DNA from 2 places in the Streptomyces sp. NPDC000941 genome. Region 1 is predicted to be linked to the other one. Evidence: riboswitches for the same ligand, from Rfam matches in the RefSeq annotation. Region 1 holds a riboswitch; the other holds the start of a gene.

The links. A riboswitch is a leader RNA that binds a small molecule or an ion and turns the genes downstream of it on or off. The one in region 1 is predicted to bind cobalamin.
Region 2: it holds a riboswitch for cobalamin, as region 1 does, so the genes downstream of both, ACWDSL_RS30500 (ribonucleoside-diphosphate reductase subunit alpha) here and cobN (cobaltochelatase subunit CobN) in region 1, are expected to answer to the same signal.

The regions. Positions count from the first base shown of each region.
Region 1 covers NZ_JBSFMM010000204.1:2,349-19,350, forward strand. The annotation lists gene mutA (methylmalonyl-CoA mutase small subunit) at 1-1,142, shown strand, start outside; gene scpA (methylmalonyl-CoA mutase) at 1,196-3,355, shown strand; gene meaB (methylmalonyl Co-A mutase-associated GTPase MeaB) at 3,360-4,373, shown strand; gene ACWDSL_RS41875 ((2Fe-2S)-binding protein) at 4,366-5,106, shown strand; gene cbiE (precorrin-6y C5,15-methyltransferase (decarboxylating) subunit CbiE) at 5,217-6,494, shown strand; gene cobM (precorrin-4 C(11)-methyltransferase) at 6,491-7,234, shown strand; gene ACWDSL_RS41890 (cobalt-precorrin-5B (C(1))-methyltransferase) at 7,247-8,407, opposite strand; gene ACWDSL_RS41895 (cobalt-precorrin-6A reductase) at 8,521-9,312, shown strand; gene ACWDSL_RS41900 (precorrin-2 C(20)-methyltransferase) at 9,324-10,820, opposite strand; gene ACWDSL_RS41905 (precorrin-8X methylmutase) at 10,817-11,458, opposite strand; gene ACWDSL_RS41910 (hypothetical protein) at 11,455-12,060, opposite strand; gene ACWDSL_RS41915 (hypothetical protein) at 12,054-13,322, opposite strand; cobalamin riboswitch at 13,385-13,545, shown strand; gene cobN (cobaltochelatase subunit CobN) at 13,577-17,002, shown strand, end outside.
Region 2 covers NZ_JBSFMM010000111.1:17,013-19,889, forward strand. The annotation lists gene ACWDSL_RS30500 (ribonucleoside-diphosphate reductase subunit alpha) at 1-1,762, opposite strand, end outside; cobalamin riboswitch at 1,888-2,010, opposite strand; gene ACWDSL_RS30505 (FGGY family carbohydrate kinase) at 2,299-2,877, opposite strand, start outside.

The DNA.
Region 1 (17,002 bases):
TGGAGTACCTGCGCGCGCTGACCGACGCCGGGCCGCTGACGGCCGAAGCGGCCTGCGGCCAGCTGGAGTTCCGCTACGCGGCCACCGCCGACCAGTTCCTCACCATCTCCAAGCTGCGCGCCGCCAGGCGCCTGTGGGCGCGTGTGGCGCAGGTGTGCGGGGCGCCCACCGAGGCGGCGGCCCAGCGCCAGCACGTGGTGACCTCCCCGGTGATGATGACCCGCCGCGACCCCTGGGTGAACATGCTGCGCACCACGGTCGCGGCCCTGGCCGCCGGGGTGGGCGGGGCCGACGCCGTCACCGTGCTGCCCTTCGACTCCGCGATCGGCCTGCCCGACGACTTCACCCGCCGGATCGCCCGTAACACCTCCACGATCCTGCTGGAGGAGTCCCAGCTGGCGCGGGTGATCGACCCGGCCGGAGGCTCCTGGTACGTCGAGAGCCTGACCGACGACGTGGCGAACGCGGCCTGGGCGTTCTTCCAGGAGATCGAGCGCGCCGGGGGACTGGCGCAGGCCCTCGCCTCCGGGCTTGTGGAGCGGCGGCTGGCCGACACCTGGGAGCGCCGCGCCAAGGACCTCGCCCGCCGCAAGGAGCCGATCACCGGCGTCAGCGAGTTCCCGAACCTCGCGGAGCAGCCGGTGGAGCGCGAGCCGGCCCCCGTACCGCCCGGCGGCGGTCTGCCGCGGGTGCGCCGCGACGAGGCGTACGAGGCGCTGCGCGCCCGCTCCGACAAACACCTGGCGGCAGAGGGGACCCGGCCCCGGGTGTTCCTGGCCGCGCTCGGCCCCGCGGCCGCGCACACCGCGCGCGCCGCGTTCGCCGCCAATCTCTTCCAGGCGGGCGGCATCGAGGCGGTGCACGAACCCGCCACGGTCGACGCGGAGTCGGCCGCCGAGGCGTTCGCCGCCAGCGGCGCCCGCGTGGTCTGTCTGTGCTCGAGCGACACGGTGTACGAGCAGGAGGCGGTGGCCGTGGCGGAGCGGCTGAAGGCCGCCGGAGCGCTGCGCGTCTACCTGGCGGGCAGGCCCGGTGAGCGGCGCGAGGACTTGCAGCGGGCCGGGGTTGACGCGTTCGTATTCGCCGGCTGTGACGCGGTCGAGGTGCTGACCTCGGCCCTCGAGACGATGGGAGTGGCGTGACCGTGAGCGGGATTCCTGACTTCTCCACGGTCGACCTCGGGACACCGGAGGAGGTGTCCGGCGCGGTGGGTACCGCGGCGTGGACGGAGGCGCTGCAGAGCGCCACCGGCAAGGGTGTCGAGGACCTGGTGTGGGACACCCCCGAGGGCATCGGGGTCAAACCGCTGTACGGGCCCGAGGACCTGGCCGGCCTCGACTTCCTGGGCACCTACCCGGGCATCGCGCCGTATCTGCGCGGCCCGTACGCGACGATGTACGTCAACCAGCCCTGGACCATCCGCCAGTACGCGGGGTTCTCCACCGCCGAGGAATCCAACGCCTTCTACCGCCGCAACCTCGCCGCGGGCCAGAAGGGCCTGTCGGTCGCCTTCGACCTGCCCACCCACCGCGGCTACGACAGCGACCACCCCAGGGTCACCGGCGACGTCGGCATGGCGGGCGTGGCCATCGACTCCATCTACGACATGCGGCAGCTCTTCGACGGCATCCCGCTGGACCGGATGAGCGTGTCGATGACGATGAACGGCGCGGTGCTGCCCGTACTCGCGCTCTATATCGTGGCCGCCGAGGAACAGGGCGTGGCGCCCGACAAGCTGGCCGGGACCATCCAGAACGACATCCTCAAGGAGTTCATGGTCCGCAACACCTATATCTATCCGCCGCAGCCGTCGATGCGGATCATCTCCGACATCTTCGCCTTCACCTCGCAGCGGATGCCGCGCTACAACTCCATCTCCATCTCCGGCTACCACATCCAGGAAGCGGGCGCCACGGCCGACCTGGAGCTGGCGTACACCCTCGCCGACGGCGTGGAGTATCTGCGCGCCGGGCTCGACGCCGGGATGGACGTGGACGCCTTCGCGCCCCGGCTCTCGTTCTTCTGGGCGATCGGCATGAACTTCTTCATGGAGATCGCCAAGCTGCGGGCGGCCCGGCTGCTGTGGGCCAAGCTCGTCGGCCAGTTCGACCCCAAGAACCCCAAGTCGCTGTCGCTGCGCACCCATTCGCAGACCTCCGGCTGGTCGCTGACCGCCCAGGACGTGTTCAACAACGTGGCCCGCACCTGTGTGGAGGCCATGGCCGCCACCCAGGGCCACACCCAGTCGCTGCACACCAACGCCCTCGACGAGGCCCTTGCGCTGCCCACCGACTTCTCCGCGCGTATCGCCCGCAACACCCAGATCCTGCTCCAGCAGGAGTCCGGCACCTGCCGGGTGATCGACCCGTGGGGCGGCAGCGCGTACGTGGAGCGGCTGACCCACGACCTGGCCCGGCGCGCCTGGCAGCACATCCAGGAGGTCGAGGCCGCGGGCGGCATGGCCAAGGCCATCGACGCCGGCATCCCCAAGATGCGCGTCGAGGAGGCCGCGGCCCGCACCCAGGCGCGGATCGACTCCGGGCGGCAGCCGGTGATCGGCGTCAACAAGTATCGCGTCGACAGCGATGAGCAGATCGACGTCCTCAAGGTCGACAACTCCGCGGTCCGCGCCCAGCAGTTCGAGAAGCTGCGCCGACTGCGCGCCGAGCGCGACGAGGCCGCCTGCCAGGACGCGCTGCGCGCGCTCACCGCGGCCGCCGAGTCCGGCCCGGGCGCGGGCCTGGAGGGCAACCTCCTCGCGCTCGCCGTGAACGCGGCCCGCGCCAAGGCCACCGTCGGCGAGATCTCCGACGCGCTGGAGAAGGTGTACGGGCGCCACTCCGGTCAGATCCGTACGATCGCCGGTGTGTATCGAGACGAGGCCGGACCGTCCTCCGGTGTGGACCGGACCCGCGCGGTGGTCGAGGAATTCGAGCGCGCGGAGGGCCGCCGCCCGCGCATCCTGGTCGCCAAGATGGGCCAGGACGGGCATGACCGCGGCCAGAAGGTGATCGCCACCGCCTTCGCCGACCTGGGCTTCGACGTCGACGTCGGCCCGCTCTTCCAGACGCCCGAGGAGGTCGCGCGGCAGGCGGTCGAGGCCGATGTGCACATCGTCGGCGTCTCCTCGCTCGCGGCCGGCCACCTCACGCTGGTGCCCGCGCTGCGCGAGCAACTGGCCGAGGCGGGGCGGGAGGACATCACCATCGTGGTGGGCGGGGTCATCCCGCCGCAGGATGTGCAGACCCTGCACGAGGCGGGCGCCGCCGCCGTCTTCCTGCCCGGCACGGTCATCCCCGACGCCGCGTACGAGCTGGTGCAGACGCTGGCCGCGGACCTCGGCCACGAGCTGTAGGCCCATGCCTGCGAAAAAGCGACCGACTATCGACATCGACACCTATGCCAAGGGGGTGCTCGACGGCTCCCGTGCGTACATCGCCCGTGCGATCACGCTTGTCGAGTCCACCCGCCCCGACCACCGCGACCTCGCCCAGCGGCTGCTGATCGAACTGCTGCCGCATGCGGGCGGGGCGCGCCGGGTGGGCATCAGCGGTGTGCCCGGCGTGGGCAAGTCCACCTTCATCGACGCCCTGGGTTCGCTGCTCACCGGGCTCGGCCACAAGGTCGCGGTGCTCGCCGTCGACCCCTCCTCCAGCCGCACCGGCGGCTCCATCCTGGGCGACAAGACCCGGATGGAGCGGCTGGCGGTCGACCCGGCCGCCTTCGTCCGCCCCTCGCCCAGCGCGGGCACGCTGGGCGGGGTGGCCCGCGCCACCCGCGAGTCCATGGTGGTCATGGAGGCGGCGGGCTATGACGTGCTGCTGGTCGAGACGGTGGGCGTGGGTCAGTCGGAGACCGCCGTGGCGGGCATGGTCGACTCCTTTCTGCTGCTCTCCCTCGCCCGCACCGGCGACCAGCTCCAGGGCATCAAGAAGGGCGTGCTGGAGCTCGCGGACGTCGTCGCCATCAACAAGGCCGACGGCCCCCATGAGCGCGACGCCAAGGCCGCCGCCCGCGAACTCAGGGGCGCGCTAAGGCTGCTGCAGCCCGCGGACGCGCCCTGGAACCCCCCGGTGCTGACCTGCAGCGCCCGCGAGGGCACCGGCCTCGATGTGGTGTGGGAGCGTCTTGAGCAGCACCGCCGGGTGCTGGAGGCCACCGGCGCGCTGGACACCAAGCGGCGCGACCAGCAGGTCGACTGGACCTGGTCCATGGTCCGCGACCAGCTGCTGACCCGGCTGCGGGAACACCCCGGGGTGCGGCGGCTCGGCCCTGTACTGGAACAGCAGGTGCGCGACGGCACGCTGACGGCGACGCTGGCCGCCGACCAGCTGCTGGAGGCGTTCGGGACGCCGACCGACGCGGATGGGTGACCCGCCGCTGTCGGCCGGCCCTTCGGCGGCCGAGGCGGGGCCGTTCTTCGCGCTGCGCACCGACCCCGGCAATCCTCGAGATGAGGGTTACGCGCTGATCGGCGAGGCATACCGGCTGACGCCCGAGGGCGCCGCCGGGCCGCTGCTGCGCGGCCGCGTCGAGGCGGTGGCCGCGAGCCTGCGCACCGATGAGCCGAGGGTCGCGGCATCGCTCGTCTTCCAGGGGCTCGCCGCCCGGGTGTGGTCGCTCGCCCTCGGCCAGGCGGCCCTGACCGGTACGGTGTCGCGCCTCCGCTCCGACCGGCTGTGGTGGCACCCCGGGCGCGCCGCCCCCGACGACCTGTGGTGGCCGGGCGTGCCGTCGGTCATGGGCGAACCCGGAGGGCTCGCCGGTCAGGTGGGTGACGCGGCGTTCACCAATCTGCTGCCGCTGCACGCCGCCGTCACCCGGGCCTACCGGGTCTCGGGGCGGCTGCTGTGGGGGAACGCGGCCTCGGCGCTGGCCGGTTCGCTGCGTGTCCTGTACGACTGGTGCCAGGCGCACGGCCACCCCGAGGCGGCGGAGCGCGCCACCGACCTGGCCCGTGCCCAGCTCGCCCACCCGCCGCTGGGCGACGCCGGCACCCTGACCTCCCCGCCGCCCGCCTTCCGCCGCCGCACCTGCTGCCTCTACTACCGGGTGCCGGGCGGCGGCCTGTGCGGCGACTGCGTGCTGCGCCGCGCACCCGCCTAGGGGTTCCGCCGCAGGTCACAGTAGAGTTCCGGTCGTCGCCCCGCGCACGTCCCGCACACGCCTCGCGCACCCCTCGCGCACGTCCCGCACACCGAAAGGTCCGTAACGCCGTGAACCCCGCCCACCCCCCGGTCACCGTCGTAGGGCTGGGAGCGGACGGCTGGGACGGGCTGGCGGCGACGGGGTGCGAGGCGCTGCTGGCGGCCGAGGTGGTCATCGGCGGCCCGCGCCAGCTGAATCTGCTGCCCCCCGGCTGCACCGCCGAACGCGTGCCGTGGCCGTCGCCGCTGCGGCCCGCCGTACCAGGGCTGTTCGCGGCCTACGCCGGGCGGCGGGTGTCCGTGCTGGCGAGCGGCGACCCCATGTTCTTCGGTATCGGCCGCACCCTGGCCGAGGAGTTGGGCGCCGACCGGCTGCGGGTGCTGCCCCACCCGTCGTCGGTGTCCCACGCCTGCGCGCGGCTGGGCTGGCCGGTGGAGGAGACCGAGGTGGTCAGCCTCGTTGGACGGCCCATCGCCGCCCTGTCCCGCTCCCTGCACGCCCGGCGGCGGCTGCTCGTCCTCAGCGCGGGCGCCGCCACCCCCGCCGAGGTCGCCGCACTGCTGCGCGACCGCGGCTTCGGCCCCAGCCGGATGCGGGTCCTGGAACAGTTGGGCGGCGAGCGCGAACGGCACCTCGAAGGCACCGCCGACCACTGGTCGCACGCCCCCGGCGACCCCCTCAACGTCATCGCCGTCGAATGCGCCCCCGCCGCGGACACGCCGCGCCTGTCCGCCGTCCCCGGGCTGCCGGACCAGGCGTACGAGCACGACGGCCAGCTGACGAAGCGCCATGTGCGCGCCGCCACGCTCGCCGCGCTGGCCCCCGCCCCCGGAGAGCTGCTGTGGGACGTCGGCGGCGGTTCCGGTTCGATCGCCGTGGAGTGGATGCGTACGCACCGGAGTTGCGCCGCGGTGTCCGTCGAGCGGGACCCCGTACGGGCCGAGCGCATCGGCCGCAACGCCGCCGCACTCGGGGTGCCCGGGCTGCACGTCGTCACCGGCGCCGCCCCGGACGCGCTGACCGGACTGCCCACCCCCGACGCGGTGTTCATCGGCGGCGGTCTGACGGCGCCCGGCCTGCTGGCGGCCTGCTGGGCGGCGCTGCCCGAAGGCGGGCGGCTCGTGGCGAACACCGTGACGCTGGAGTCGGAGGCGCTGCTCGCCGGCTGGTACCGGCGGTACGGAGGGGAACTGGTCCGGATCGCGGTGGCACACGCAGCCCCGGTCGGCGGCTTCACCGGATGGCGGCAGGCGATGCCGGTCACCCAGTGGGCCGCGGTCAAAGCGCAGGCCGAACCCGCGGCCGGACACCTGGTGGCAGCCCCCGAAGGAGAGACCTCCCCATGACCGTGTACTTCATCGGCGCGGGCCCCGGCGCCGCCGACCTGATCACCGTGCGCGGCGCCCGCACCCTGGCCCGCTGCCGGGTGTGCCTGTACGCGGGCAGCCTGGTGCCGCGTGAACTCCTCGCCGAGTGTCCGCCGGACGCCCGCCTGGTCGACACCGCCCGGCTCAACCTCGATCAGATCACCGATGAGCTGGTCGGCGCCCACCGAGCGGGTGAGGACGTGGCCCGGCTGCACTCCGGCGACCCGTCGGTGTTCAGCGCCGTCGCCGAGCAGATGCGGCGGCTGGACGCGCACGGTGTGCCGTACGAGGTGATCCCCGGCGTCCCCGCGTTCGCCGCCGCCGCGGCCGCGCTGGGGCGCGAGCTGACCGTGCCGACCGTCGGCCAGACCGTCGTCCTCACCCGCGTCGCCCAACAGGCCACCCCGATGCCGGACGGCGAGGACCTCGCCACCCTCGGCCGCAGCCGGGCGCTGATCGTGCTGCACCTGGCCGCCCGGTACGTGGACCGGGTGGTGGCCGAACTCCTCCCGCACTACGGCGCCGACTGCCCCGCGGCGGTGGTCGCCCGGGCGAGCCGCCCCGACGAACTGGTGCTGCGCGGCACACTCGGCGATATCGCGGACCGGGTGAAGGAGGCGGGGGTGGTGCGTACCGCCGTCATCATGGTGGGCCGCACGCTGGCCGCGGAGCAGTTCCGCGACAGCCACCTGTACTCGGCGCGCCGCGAACGCCCTTGAGGCGGGGGCGCGTCAGGTCGTCGCGCCCCTTGGCCCCCGAGCCGCCGCACGGCCCACGATGGCGCCCGCGCGGTCGATGCAGATGACGTCCACGGCCACCGGCGCCCCACGCAGCACCCCGAGCGCCGTCTCCCGGGCCGCCACCGCGACCAGATCACCGAGCGGCACCCCGCGCGCCGCGCACAGCTGCACCGTCTCCAGGCCCGTGTTGGCCGCCGTCACCGCCGCCACCAGCTCCTCGTCCGCCCCGCCACGGCGGGCCAGCTCCGCAAGGAATCCCTTGTCCACCTGCGAGCGGGAGGAGTGCAGATCCAGATGTCCGGCGGCCAGTTTGGAGAGCTTGGCGAACCCCCCGGCGACGGTCAGCCGGTCCACCGGATGGCGACGCAGATACTTGAGCACCGCCCCCGCGAAGTCCCCCATGTCCAGCAGCGCGTCCTGCGGCAGCCCGTGCACGGCCACCGCGACCTTCTCCGAGGTCGCTCCCGTACAGCCCGCCACATGCCGGCGCCCCGCCGCACGCGCCACATCCACGCCGCGCCGGATGCTGTCGATCCACGCCGAGCAGGAGTACGGCACCACGATGCCCGTCGTCCCGAGGATCGACAGCCCGCCGAGGATGCCCAGGCGCGGATTCCAGGTGCTGCGGGCGATCTCCTCGCCGTGGTCCACCGCGATCTCGACCTCGGCGTCCCCGGTGCCACCGAGACGGGCCGCGACCGAGGCGATGTGATCGCGCATCATCTGCCGGGGTACGGGGTTGATGGCGGGCTCGCCGACCGCGAGCGGCAGTCCGGGACGGGTGACCGTACCGACGCCGGGCCCGGCCCGGAAGACCACACCGCTCCCGGGCGGCAGCAGCCGCACCGTGGCCCGCACCACCGCGCCATTCGTGACATCCGGGTCGTCGCCCGCGTCCTTCACCACCGCGGCCATCGCCCGGTCCGCCGTCAGCTCCTCGCCCGCGAGCGCGAACGCGGGCCGCTGCCCCTTCGGCAGTTCGATGGTCACCGGATCGGGGAACTCCGCGCCGAGCAGCGCGGTGTACGCGGCTGTGGTCGCCGCCGTCGCACACGCCCCGGTGGTCCAGCCGTGCCGCAACCCCGAACGCTCCAGCTGCGCACTGCGGCCCCCGGCCGGAGCGGTCCCGGCCTCCGAAGTCGGCTCAGCCACGGGAAGCGCCGCCTCTCGTCGCCGCGCGGTCGGCCACGGCCATGGCAGGGTTGACCGGGCGCGGCCGGCGGGCCGCGGACCGGCACGGCACCACGCACCACGGAAGGCACCCGATGACACCGAACCCGGCGGAGGCCGCCCCCGTAGCCCGGCCGCGCCGGCCCCGCCATGTGCTCATCCTGGGCGGCACCACCGAGGCGCGCCGACTGGCCGCCGAAGTGGCCGACACACCCGGGCTGCGCGTCACCAGCTCGCTGGCCGGGCGTGTCGCCGAGCCGCGGCTGCCGGCCGGGCAGGTGCGGATCGGCGGGTTCGGGGGCCCCGAGGGCCTGGCTCGCTGGCTGCGCGAGCAGCAGGTGGACGCGGTCATCGACGCCACCCATCCTTTCGCCGGCACGATCAGTTTCAACGCGGCCCGGGCGGCCGCCACGGCCCATGTTCCCCTGCTCGCCCTGCGCCGCCCCGGCTGGGTGCCCGGCCCGGGGGATCGATGGCACTGGGCCGGGTCGCTGGACGAGGCGGCCGGGCTGCTGCCCGCCCTGGGGCAGCGGATCTTCCTCACCACCGGGCGGATGGGCCTGGCCGCCTTCGCCCAACTCACCGAGCAGTGGTTCCTGGTCCGCTCCGTCGACGCGCCCGAGCCACCGGCCCCGCCGCACATGGAAGTGCTGCTGGACCGCGGTCCGTTCAGCGTGGCGGGGGAGGCGGAACTGCTCCGCCGCCACCGCATCGACGCCGTGGTCACCAAGGACAGCGGCGCCGGTGCCACCGCCGCCAAGCTCACCGCGGCGCGCGAGGCCGGGCTGCCGGTCGTCGTCGTCCGGCGCCCCGCGGCCCCGGACGGCGTGCCGGTCGTGCCCGACCCGGCGGCCGCCCTGGCCTGGCTGAGTGCCACCCTCGGCTGACCTGCTGACCGTCAGCGCTCCGGGTAGCGGCGTGGCGTCCAGACGATCTCGGTGCCGTCGCCACGCCGGGTCGTGCGGGTTTGGGAGGAGCCGATCAGCAGGATGGTGCGCATATCGACCTGGGCCGGGTCGAGATCGGCCAGCCTGACGATCCGTATCCGCTCCTCGGGGCCGCCCACGTCCCGGCCGAGCACGACGGGCGTGTCGGGCGCGCGGTGTTCGAGCAGCAGCTCGCGGGCCTTGCCGACCTGCCAGATGCGACTGCGCGAGCCGGGGTTGTACAGGGCGAGCACCAGGTCGGCCGCGGCCGCGGCGCGGAGGCGTTCGGCGATGACCTCCCAGGGCTTGAGCCGGTCGGACAGGGAGACCACCGCGTAGTCGTGGCCGAGCGGGGCGCCCGCGCGGGCGGCGGCCGCGTGGGCCGCCGTCATGCCAGGGACCACCCGGACCGGCACCTCGCGGTACGGGTCCTCGGCCGCCGCCTCCAGCACGGCCGTGGCCATGGCGAAAACGCCCGGGTCGCCCGAGGAGACGACGGCGACCCGCCGTCCGCGCCGGGCCAGGTCGAGCGCGAACTCGGCACGTTCGGCCTCCACCTTGTTGTCCGAAGCGTGCCGGCGCTGCCCCGGGCGCTTCGGCACCCGGTTCAGATAGGTGGTGTAGCCGACCAGATCCTCGGCGGCGGCCAACTCGCCCCGCGCCTCGGGGGTCAGCCACAGCGGGCCCGCCGGGCCGAGGCCCACCACCACGACCTCGCCGCGGCGCGCCGGAGCACGCGCGTCGATCCGGCTCGGCAGCACCGCCACCGAGAAGTAGGGCACCGACTCGGGGTCCACCTCGGCCAGTGGCGCGACGCGCTCCGCGCCCATCGTGGCCCGCTCCACGTACTGGGCCTCCGCCAGCCGGCCCGAGCGCTCCAGCGCCCGCCGCACCGCCGGGAAGGTGCGGCCGAGCTTCATCACGACGGCCGCGTCGGCCGTGGCCAGGCGGGCCGTCAGCTCCTCCTCCGGGAGTGTGCCGGGCAGGACGGTCAGCACCTCCTCGCCCTCGACCAGCGGCGCCCCGATCCGGGCGGCGGCCGCGCTCACGGAGGTGACGCCGGGGACGACCTCGGTGGGGTAGCGGTCGGCCAGGCGCTTGTGCATATGCATGTATGAGCCGTAGAAGAGCGGATCGCCCTCGGCGAGCACCGCGACCGTACGCCCCGCGTCCAGATGGGCGGCCAGCCGGGCCGCCGCGTCCGCGTAGAACTCCTCCATCGCGCCGCGGTAGCCGCCGGGGTGGTCGGTGGTCTCGGTGGTGACCGGATAGACCAGCCGCTCCTCGATGTGGTCGGGCCGCAGATGGCGCTCGGCGATGGAGCGCGCGATGCTCCGGCCGTGCCGGGCGCTGTGGTACGCGACGACATCGGCCTCGGCGATGACCTCCACGGCGCGTACGGTCATCAGCGAGGGGTCGCCGGGGCCAAGACCCACGCCGTAGAGCCGGCCCGTCTGCTGCTCGCTCACTCTTCCTCGCTCGCAATCGCGTTGACCGCGGCCGCGGCGATGGCGCTGCCGCCACGCCGGCCGCGCACCACCAGGTGGTCGAGCGCGGCCGGATGCCCGGCCAGCGCCTCCTTGGACTCGGCGGCGCCGATGAAGCCGACCGGTACGCCGATGACGGCCGCCGGGCGCGGCGCCCCCGCTTCGACCATCTCCAGCAGACGGAACAGCGCGGTGGGCGCGTTGCCGATGGCCACCACCGCGCCCTCCAGCCGGTCCCGCCACAGCTCCAGCGCGGCGGCGCTGCGTGTGGTGCCCATCCGGCGGGCCAGTTCGGGGACGGTGGGGTCGGACAGGGTGCACACCACGTCGTTGTCCGCGGGCAGCCGCTTGCGGGTCACGCCGCTGGCCACCATGTGCGCGTCGCAGAGCACGGGCGCGCCGGCGCGCAGCGCGGCGCGGGCGCGGGCGACCACCTGGGGGGTGTACGCGAGGTCCTGGACGAGGTCGACCATGCCGCAGGCGTGGATCATCCGCACCGCGACCTGGCTGACGTCGGCGGGCAGACCGCCCAGATCGGCCTCGGCGCGGATGGTGGCAAAGGAGGCGCGGTATATGGCCGCGCCGTCCTTCTCGTAGTCGAACACTGTGCCCTCGATCATGTCGTTCCACGGGCCGCCGCCACGGCGCCGGCCACTTGCTCTGCTGTTACGTCCACGCTCCGCGCGGACCCTGTGGCATCTCGTACGGCGACCCGGTAGCCGTCGCCCGTCGCCAGCACGTCGACCCACCGGCCCGGCCCGCCGGGGTGGCCGCAGCGCCGCTCGCAGCCGGAGAAGTACACGGGCAGCCGGCTTCGTGCCGGGCCCGGTCGGCCGCCGACGGACGCCTCGCCCGCCACCGCGCGCGCCGCCTCGGCACGCACATCGGCCAGGGACTTGGCGCAGCCGGGCCGTCCCGTACACGCGCCGACCCCGAACCAGGGGGAGTGCGGCGCGGTCACAAGACCGGCGTCGGCGAGCTCCCGCAGCGCGGCCTCGGCGTCGCCGGGGGAGAAGCCGGGCAGCACCACGCCGCGCCAGGGTGTCACACGCAACTCGCCCGAGCCGCCCCGGGCGGCGAGCTCGGCGAGCAGCCGCCACCGCGCGGCGGTGAGCCGCCCCAGCGGGACGGCGACCGACACCGCGCATCGCCCGTCCGGCCCGGCGACGAGTCCGACGGCGGGTGCGCCGGAGGCGGCGCTAGGGGGCGGGGCTGTCACCATGCCTTCCGGCGCCGGCGCCGCATCCGCCGCTTCGCGCCTCGCGGTTCGCTCCGGCTGGGTGATGTCCGGCGCGGCGGCCCGGGCGGGCGGCTGCCGGCTTCCCGAGCCCTGCGTGCCCGCGACGCCCGGCGCGTCTCGCTGCGTTGCCGGGGATCGGCCGTACGTGGCGCCGGCCACGACAGAGGGCTCGCTGCTGCCCTGTTCTCCCGCCGCGTCGGCCGCTGGTGTTCGCGCCTCGACGACCGGCGGGACAGGACCGAGGCGCGTGGCTCGGACCTCCGCTTCGGCGAGTCGCCGGGCCAACCGGTCCGCCGTAACGGCGTGTCGCGCCGACAGCTCGCGAACGCGCCAGGCCCGCGTGCCACTCGCGCGCACCGCGTCGAGAAACGCCGCGGCGGCCACGGCGGCCGCGCGCGGCACGTCCTCGGCGAGCACCCGGAACTCGACCCCCGCCGCCCCGCCGCCCCGCCGGGTGGAGGGTTCCAGGCCGTCGTCCTCGGGTCACCTGGTGGGCCGGGGTGGGCGTATGGCCGCGCGGGGTCCCGCGTGTCGCCACCGCCCTCCGTCCGGCGGTCCCGGCGTGTCGGGACGGTTGCCGCGCCGTGGGCGTCCGCCCCGCCGCGGCTGCCCGCCACGCGCGCCCCGGCAGGAGCCGGGCGCGCGTCCGGACCGGCCGGTTCGTGCCCCCCGGCGGAGCCGAGCCGCAGCACCGCCTCGCCGTCCGGCGCTGCGACCAATGTCACATCCGCGCCCAGCGCCGCCACATCGCCGCGCCCGTCGTCGAGCGCGAACAGGAACCGGCCGGACAGCCCGGCCAGTTCGGCCAATCCGGAACCCGCGGGCGCGCTGTCACACAGCAGCGCGTCCAGCTCCCGCGCCCACGCCGAGACATCCGCGTACCCCGCCCCGTCCAGCCCGGACAGCGGGGACGCCACGATGTTGCGCACCCGGTCGTGGCGGTCCGACGGGAGCAGCCCTGCCGTCCGCAGCCGGGCCGCGAGTCCGGCCCCGCACCCCGCGTCGAGGCCGCGCAGCTGCAGATTGCCCCGGGAGGTGAGGTCCAGCCGGCCGTCGCCCAACTCCTCGGCCGCGAGCGCCAGCACGAGCGCCTGACGTGCCGTCAGGCGCCCGGCGGGCAGCCGCACCCGGGCCAGTGCGCCGTCGTCCGCCGAGTGCAGGCGGAGCGCGCCGGGGCAGGCGTCGTCGCGACCGCGCACGGGGGTTTCGTCCCCTGGTGGGGCGGTTGTCGGGGGGAGGGGCATGGCGGCGAGCATACCGACGATTGCGTTCGGCTCACCGCCCCGCGGCAGGTCAGAAGCGCCTACTATGCTCACGGCGGGTCGGTCCCGGCCCGCCACAACAAAAGACGGCAAAAAGGGTAGGAAGCCGGTGGAAATCCGGCGCGGTCCCGCCACTGTGAGCGCGGCAGCCGGTATTGCGACGGCCGCGCGAGCCAGGAACTCCCGCCGTCTTCAACCCGCCCGGGGCGCGGACCCCGAGGAAGGCCTGCCGTCGCATGATCCTGCTGCTGTCGACGTCCGACACCGACCTGCTCAGTGCCCGCGCGGCACAGACTCCGGTGCCCTATCGGCTCGCCAACCCGGCCCGGCTCCCCCTGGACGAGCTGCCCGCGCTGCTCGACGGCGTCGAACTCGTCGTCGTACGGCTGCTCGGCGGGGTGCGCGCCTGGCAGGAAGGGCTCGACGCGCTGCTCGCCGGGGACCGCCCGGTCGTGGTCCTGACCGGCGAACAGGCCCCGGACGCCCAGCTCATGGAGGCATCCACGGTCCCGGTCGGGATCGCCGCCGAGGCCCACGCCTATCTCGCGCACGGCGGGCCCGGCAACCTCGGCCAGCTGGCCCGCTTCCTGTCCGACACCGTCCTGCTGACCGGCCACGGCTTCGAGCCGCCCGCACCCGCGCCCTCGTGGGGCGCACTGGAGCGCACCGCGCGCGAGGACGTCACCGGCCCGCGGATCGCCGTGCTCTACTACCGCGCCCACCATATGAGCGGCAACACCGCCTTCGTGGAGGCGCTGTGCCAGGCCGTCGAGGACACCGGGGGCCGCGCGCTGCCGCTGTACGTCGCCTCGCTGCGCGCGCCCGAGCCCGAGTTGCTGGAAGCCCTCGCCGAGGCCGACGCGGTGGTGACCACCGTGCTCGCCGCGGGCGGCACCCGGCCCGCCGAGGCCTCGGCCGGCGGCGACGACGAGGCGTGGGACGCGGGCGCGCTGGCCGGGCTGGACGTCCCGGTGCTCCAGGCGCTGTGCCTGACCGGCCCGCGCGCCGCGTGGCAGGAGAACGACGAGGGCCTTTCGCCGCTGGACGCGGCGACCCAGGTCGCCGTCCCGGAGTTCGACGGGCGGCTGATCACCGTGCCGTTCTCCTTCAAGGAGACCGACGAGGACGGCCTGCCCGTCTATGTCGCCGACCCCGAGCGCGCCGCGCGTGTCGCGGGAATCGCCGTACGACACGCCCGGCTGCGCCACATACCGGCGGCCGACAAGCGCCTCGCGCTCGTGCTGTCCGCCTACCCCACCAAGCACTCCCGCATCGGCAACGCCGTCGGCCTGGACACGCCCGCCAGCGCCGTCGCCCTGCTGCGCCGGCTGCGCGCGGACGGCTTCGACCTCGGCCCCGAGGAGGGGCCCAAGGCGCTTCCCGGCCTCGCCTCCGGCGACGGCGACGAGCTGATCTACGCCCTGATCGAGGCGGGCGGCCACGACCAGGACTGGCTCACCGAGGAGCAGCTGGCCCGCAACCCGGTCCGGATCCCCGCCGCCGACTACCGCCGCTGGTACGGCCGGCTGCCGCAGGAGCTGCGCGAGGCGGTGGAGGGGCACTGGGGGCCGCCGCCGGGCGAGATGTTCGTCGACACGAGCCGCGACCCTGAGGGCGAGATCGTGCTGGCCGCGCTGCGCCGGGGCAATCTGCTCGTCGTCATCCAGCCGCCGCGCGGCTTCGGCGAGAACCCGATCGCCATCTACCACGACCCCGATCTGCCGCCCTCGCACCACTACCTGGCCGCCTACCGCTGGATCGCCACCGCTCAGGCCGACGGCGGGTTCGGCGCCGACGCCATGGTGCACCTGGGCAAGCACGGCAACCTGGAGTGGCTGCCCGGCAAGAACGCGGGCCTGTCCGCCGCCTGCGGCCCCGACGCCGCGCTGGGCGACCTGCCGCTGATCTACCCGTTCCTGGTCAACGACCCGGGGGAGGGCACACAGGCCAAGCGCCGCGCCCACGCCACCCTCGTCGACCACCTTGTGCCGCCCATGGCCCGTGCCGACTCCTACGGCGACATCGCGCGCCTGGAGCAGCTGCTGGACGAGTACGCCGCCATCTCCGCGATGGACCCGGCCAAACTCCCCGCCATCCGCGCCCAGATCTGGACCCTCATCCAGGCCGCCAGGCTCGACCACGACCTCGGCCTGGAGGACCGGCCGGACGACAATGGCTTCGACGACTTCCTGCTGCATGTGGACGGCTGGCTGTGCGAGGTCAAGGACGCCCAGATCCGCGACGGCCTGCATGTTCTCGGCAGCGCCCCCTCCGGCCCCCAGCGGGTCAACCTCGTCCTGGCCATTCTGCGCGCCCGGCAGATCTGGGGCGGCTCCACCGCGCTCCCCGGGCTGCGCGAGGCACTCGGCCTCGACGAGTCGGCCGCCACCCGCACGGGCGCGGACGAGGCGGAGGACCGAGCCCGCGCCCTCGTCCAGGCGATGGAGGACGCCGACTGGGCCCCGGAGGCCGTGGAGAAGGTGTGCCTGGGGCTGCCCGAGGAGCAGCACGACGCGGTGACCGCGATCCTCGACTTCGCCGCCCGCGAGGTCGTGCCGCGGCTGGCCGCCACCACCGACGAGATCGATCACGCCGTGCACGCCCTGAGCGGCGGCTTCGTGCCCGCGGGCCCCTCCGGTTCACCGCTGCGCGGCCTGGTCAACGTCCTGCCGACCGGCCGTAACTTCTACTCCGTCGACCCCAAGGCCGTGCCCAGCCGGCTGGCCTGGGAGACCGGCCAGGCGCTCGCCGACTCGCTGCTGGAGCGCTACCGCCGCGACAACGACGGCGCCTGGCCGCGCTCCGTCGGCCTGTCGCTGTGGGGCACCAGCGCGATGCGCACCTCGGGCGACGACGTGGCCGAGGCGCTCGCACTGCTGGGCGTCCGCCCGGTGTGGGACGACGCCTCGCGGCGAGTAACGGGACTCGAACCCGCGACACTTGAGCAGCTGGGCCGCCCCAGGGTCGATGTCACTCTACGCATCAGCGGCTTCTTCCGCGATGCGTTCCCGCATGTCGTGGCCCTGCTCGACGACGCGGTACGGCTCGCCGCCTCCCTCGACGAGCCCGAGGACGACAACTACATCCGGGCCCACGCCCAGGCCGACCTCGCCGAGCACGGCGACGAACGCCGCGCCACCACCCGTATCTTCGGCTCCCGCCCCGGCACCTACGGTGCGGGTCTGCTCCAGCTCATCGACAGCCGCGACTGGCGCACCGACGCCGACCTGGCGGAGGTCTACACGGTCTGGGGCGGCTACGCGTACGGCCGCGGCCTGGAAGGCCGGCCGGCCCGCGCCGAGATGGAGAGCGCCTACCGGCGGATCGCGGTCGCGGCCAAGAACACCGACACCCGCGAACACGACATCGCCGACTCGGACGACTACTTCCAGTACCACGGCGGCATGGTCGCCACCGTGCGCGCCCTCAAGGGCACCGCCCCGGCCGCGTACATCGGCGACTCCACCCGCCCCGAGACGGTCCGCACCCGCACCCTGCACGAGGAGACCTCCCGGGTCTTCCGCGCACGCGTGGTCAACCCGCGCTGGATCGAGGCGATGCGCCGCCACGGCTACAAGGGCGCCTTCGAACTCGCCGCGACCGTCGACTACCTCTTCGGCTACGACGCCACCACGGGCGTGGTCGCCGACTGGATGTACGAC
Region 2 (2,877 bases), on a different contig from region 1:
CCACCGCGTCCGTGTAGTGGTCCGGGTGCAGCACACCGCGCGCGGTGCGGGTGGCGGACCAGGCCGGGTGCGGGCCGTGGCGCTCGGCGAGCGCGCAGGACGCCTCGTACGCCGCGAGCATGATGCGCTCGGAGATCCGGGTGGACAGCGCTTGCGCCTCGGGCGAGTCGAAGGGCATCCGCAGCCGGAAGAAGACGTCCTGGAGGCCCATCAGGCCCAGACCCACCGGCCGCCAGCGGGAGTTGGACGCCCCGGCTTCCTGGGTGGGGTAGAAGTTGATGTCCACCACACGGTCGAGGAAGGTGACGGCGGTACGGACGGTCGCGTCCAGCCGCTCCCAGTCCATCTGACCGTCCTCGCCCAGGTGCGCGGCCAGGTTGACCGACCCCAGGTTGCAGACGGCCGTCTCGCCGTCGTCCGTGACCTCCAGGATCTCGGTGCACAGGTTGGAGGAGTGCACGACCCGGCCGGGCTCGGCGGTCTGGTTGGCGGTGCGGTTGGCGGCGTCCTTGAAGGTCATCCAGCCGTTGCCGGTCTGCGCGAGGGTGCGCATCATCCGGGCGTACAGCTGGCGCGCCGGGACGGTCTTGACGGCACGACCCTCCGCCTCGGCCTTCCGGTACGCGGCGTCGAACTCGTCGCCCCACAGGTCGACCAGCGCAGGCGCGTCGGCCGGCGAGAACAGCGACCAGTCGGCGTCGGCCTCGACCCGGCGCATGAACTCGTCCGGGATCCAGTGTGCGATGTTGAGGTTGTGGGTGCGGCGGGCCTCTTCGCCCGTGTTGTCCCGCAGCTCCAGGAACTCCTCGATGTCCGCGTGCCAGGTCTCCAGGTACACACAGGCCGCGCCCTTGCGCCGGCCGCCCTGGTTGACGGCGGCGACGGAGGCGTCGAGCGTGCGCAGGAACGGCACGATGCCGTTGGAGTGCCCGTTGGTGCCGCGGATCAGCGAACCGCGGGCGCGGATGCGTGAGTACGACAGGCCGATGCCGCCCGCGTGCTTGGAGAGCCGCGCGACCTGGTGGTAGCGGTTGTAGATCGAGTCCAGTTCGTCCAGCGGCGAGTCCAGCAGATAGCAGGACGACATCTGCGGGTGCCGGGTGCCGGAGTTGAACAGGGTGGGGGAGCTGGGCAGGTAGGACAGCGTGCTGGTGAGCCGGTACAGCTCGGCGACGTCGTCGAGCGCCCGCTCCGAGTGGTCCTCGGCCAGCCCGCAGGCCACCCGCAGCAGGAAGTGCTGCGGGGTCTCGATCACCTGGCGGGTGATCGGGTGGCGGAGCAGATAGCGGCTGTGCAGCGTGCGCAGCCCGAAGTAGCCGAAGCGGTCGTCGGCGCCGTCGGCAAGCGCCTTGTCGACCAGGGCGTTCAGGCGGGCGGCGTGGGCGGTCACGAACTCGGCCGTGCCGTCCGCGATCAGGCCCTCGCGGTGCCCCACGGCCACCGAGGCGGAGAAGGAGACCGCGCCCTGCCCGGCCGCCTCCTCGGCGACGGCGAGGGTCAGCAGCCGCGCGGCGAGCTTCGAGTACTCCGGCTCCTCGGCGATCAGCCCGGCCGCCGCTTCGGTCGCGAGAGTGCGCAACTCCGCCTCGTCCGAACCGGGATGGCGGCCGCGCAGGGCGGCGGCCGCGACCTTGCCGGGGTCGGTGGCGGGCAGGTCGGCGGTGAGCGCCGTCAGGGTCCGCAGCAGGGCGGTCCCGGGCGCGTCGTCCGCTCCCTGAATAGCCGCTGCCTCTGAAACCGGATCGGCTGGCGCGATGGTCACTGAAGTGCTCTCCCTCGCTCGGCTAGGGGCCTTGCGGGGCGGTGAGCGATGGGCGCGTACGGGCATGCCGAAACAGCGGACGGCATACCGCGCAGCGTCCACCGGCCCAACCCGCGAGGCCCGGACGTATGAGACGGCTGTCGGCAGGTCCTCGGACTTGCGGGTACGCAAAAGCGTACGCGTACACCATTGCGGGACAGTTCCGGATTCCCACCGGATTCCCCTGCGGCGACAGCGAGCATGAGCATACATCTTGTGGTGGCGAGCGCACGCGCCCCCACATGTTGTGTCGCGAGGTGGAGTGTTTCGTACGAATGTGCTATTCCGTGCCGGACTTGGCGCGCACTTGGCGCGAGCCGTACGCGGGCCCGAGGCAGACCGTACGCGGGCCTGAGGCGGGCCTTGCGCGGGCCCTGGGGCGGTCCTGGCGAGGGTCAGGCACGGGTTCGCGGGCGGCCGCGCGCGAGCCCGACACGGCCCGGCAAGGGCTCGTCATCGGGTCCGGCGCGGCGCCGGGTCGAACTCCGGGTGGAACTCTAAGCGGGCGTCGTTGCCCGCCACTCCGCGAGGGTACGGGCCAGCCTGGCCCGGTAGTCCGCGTAGCCGCGCTCGTATGCCTCGGCGCGGTCTGCGTCCGGTACGACAGTACGCGAATCGGCTCGCCATTGTGACGCGTCCACCGGGTCGCCGAGCGCCCGCCAGGCGACCGCGACCGCGCCGCGCGCCCCCACCTCGGGCTCGTCGGGGATGCGCACCGGCCGGCCGAGGACGTCCGCGAACAGCTGGGTCCAGGCGGCGGATCGGGTGCCGCCCCCGCATGCCGCGAGGCTCGCCGTCAGCCCCGCGGCCTCCAGGCAGTGCCGGGCCGCGTACGCCACGGCCTCGCAGACGGCCCGTACGGCGTCCGCGCGTGTCGTCGCGAGGGTCAGCCCGTCCAACCGGCCGCGCGCGGCGGGCTCCACGAACGGGGCGCGCTCGCCCGCGTCGGACAGGAAGGGCAGCGCGGTCACCCCGCGCGCCCCTGGCGGGCTCGCGGCGAGCAGGGCGTCCAGGTCGGCGGTGGTGGCCCCGGCGAACTCCAGGACCCACTCCAGGGCCGCCGTGCCCACCATGGC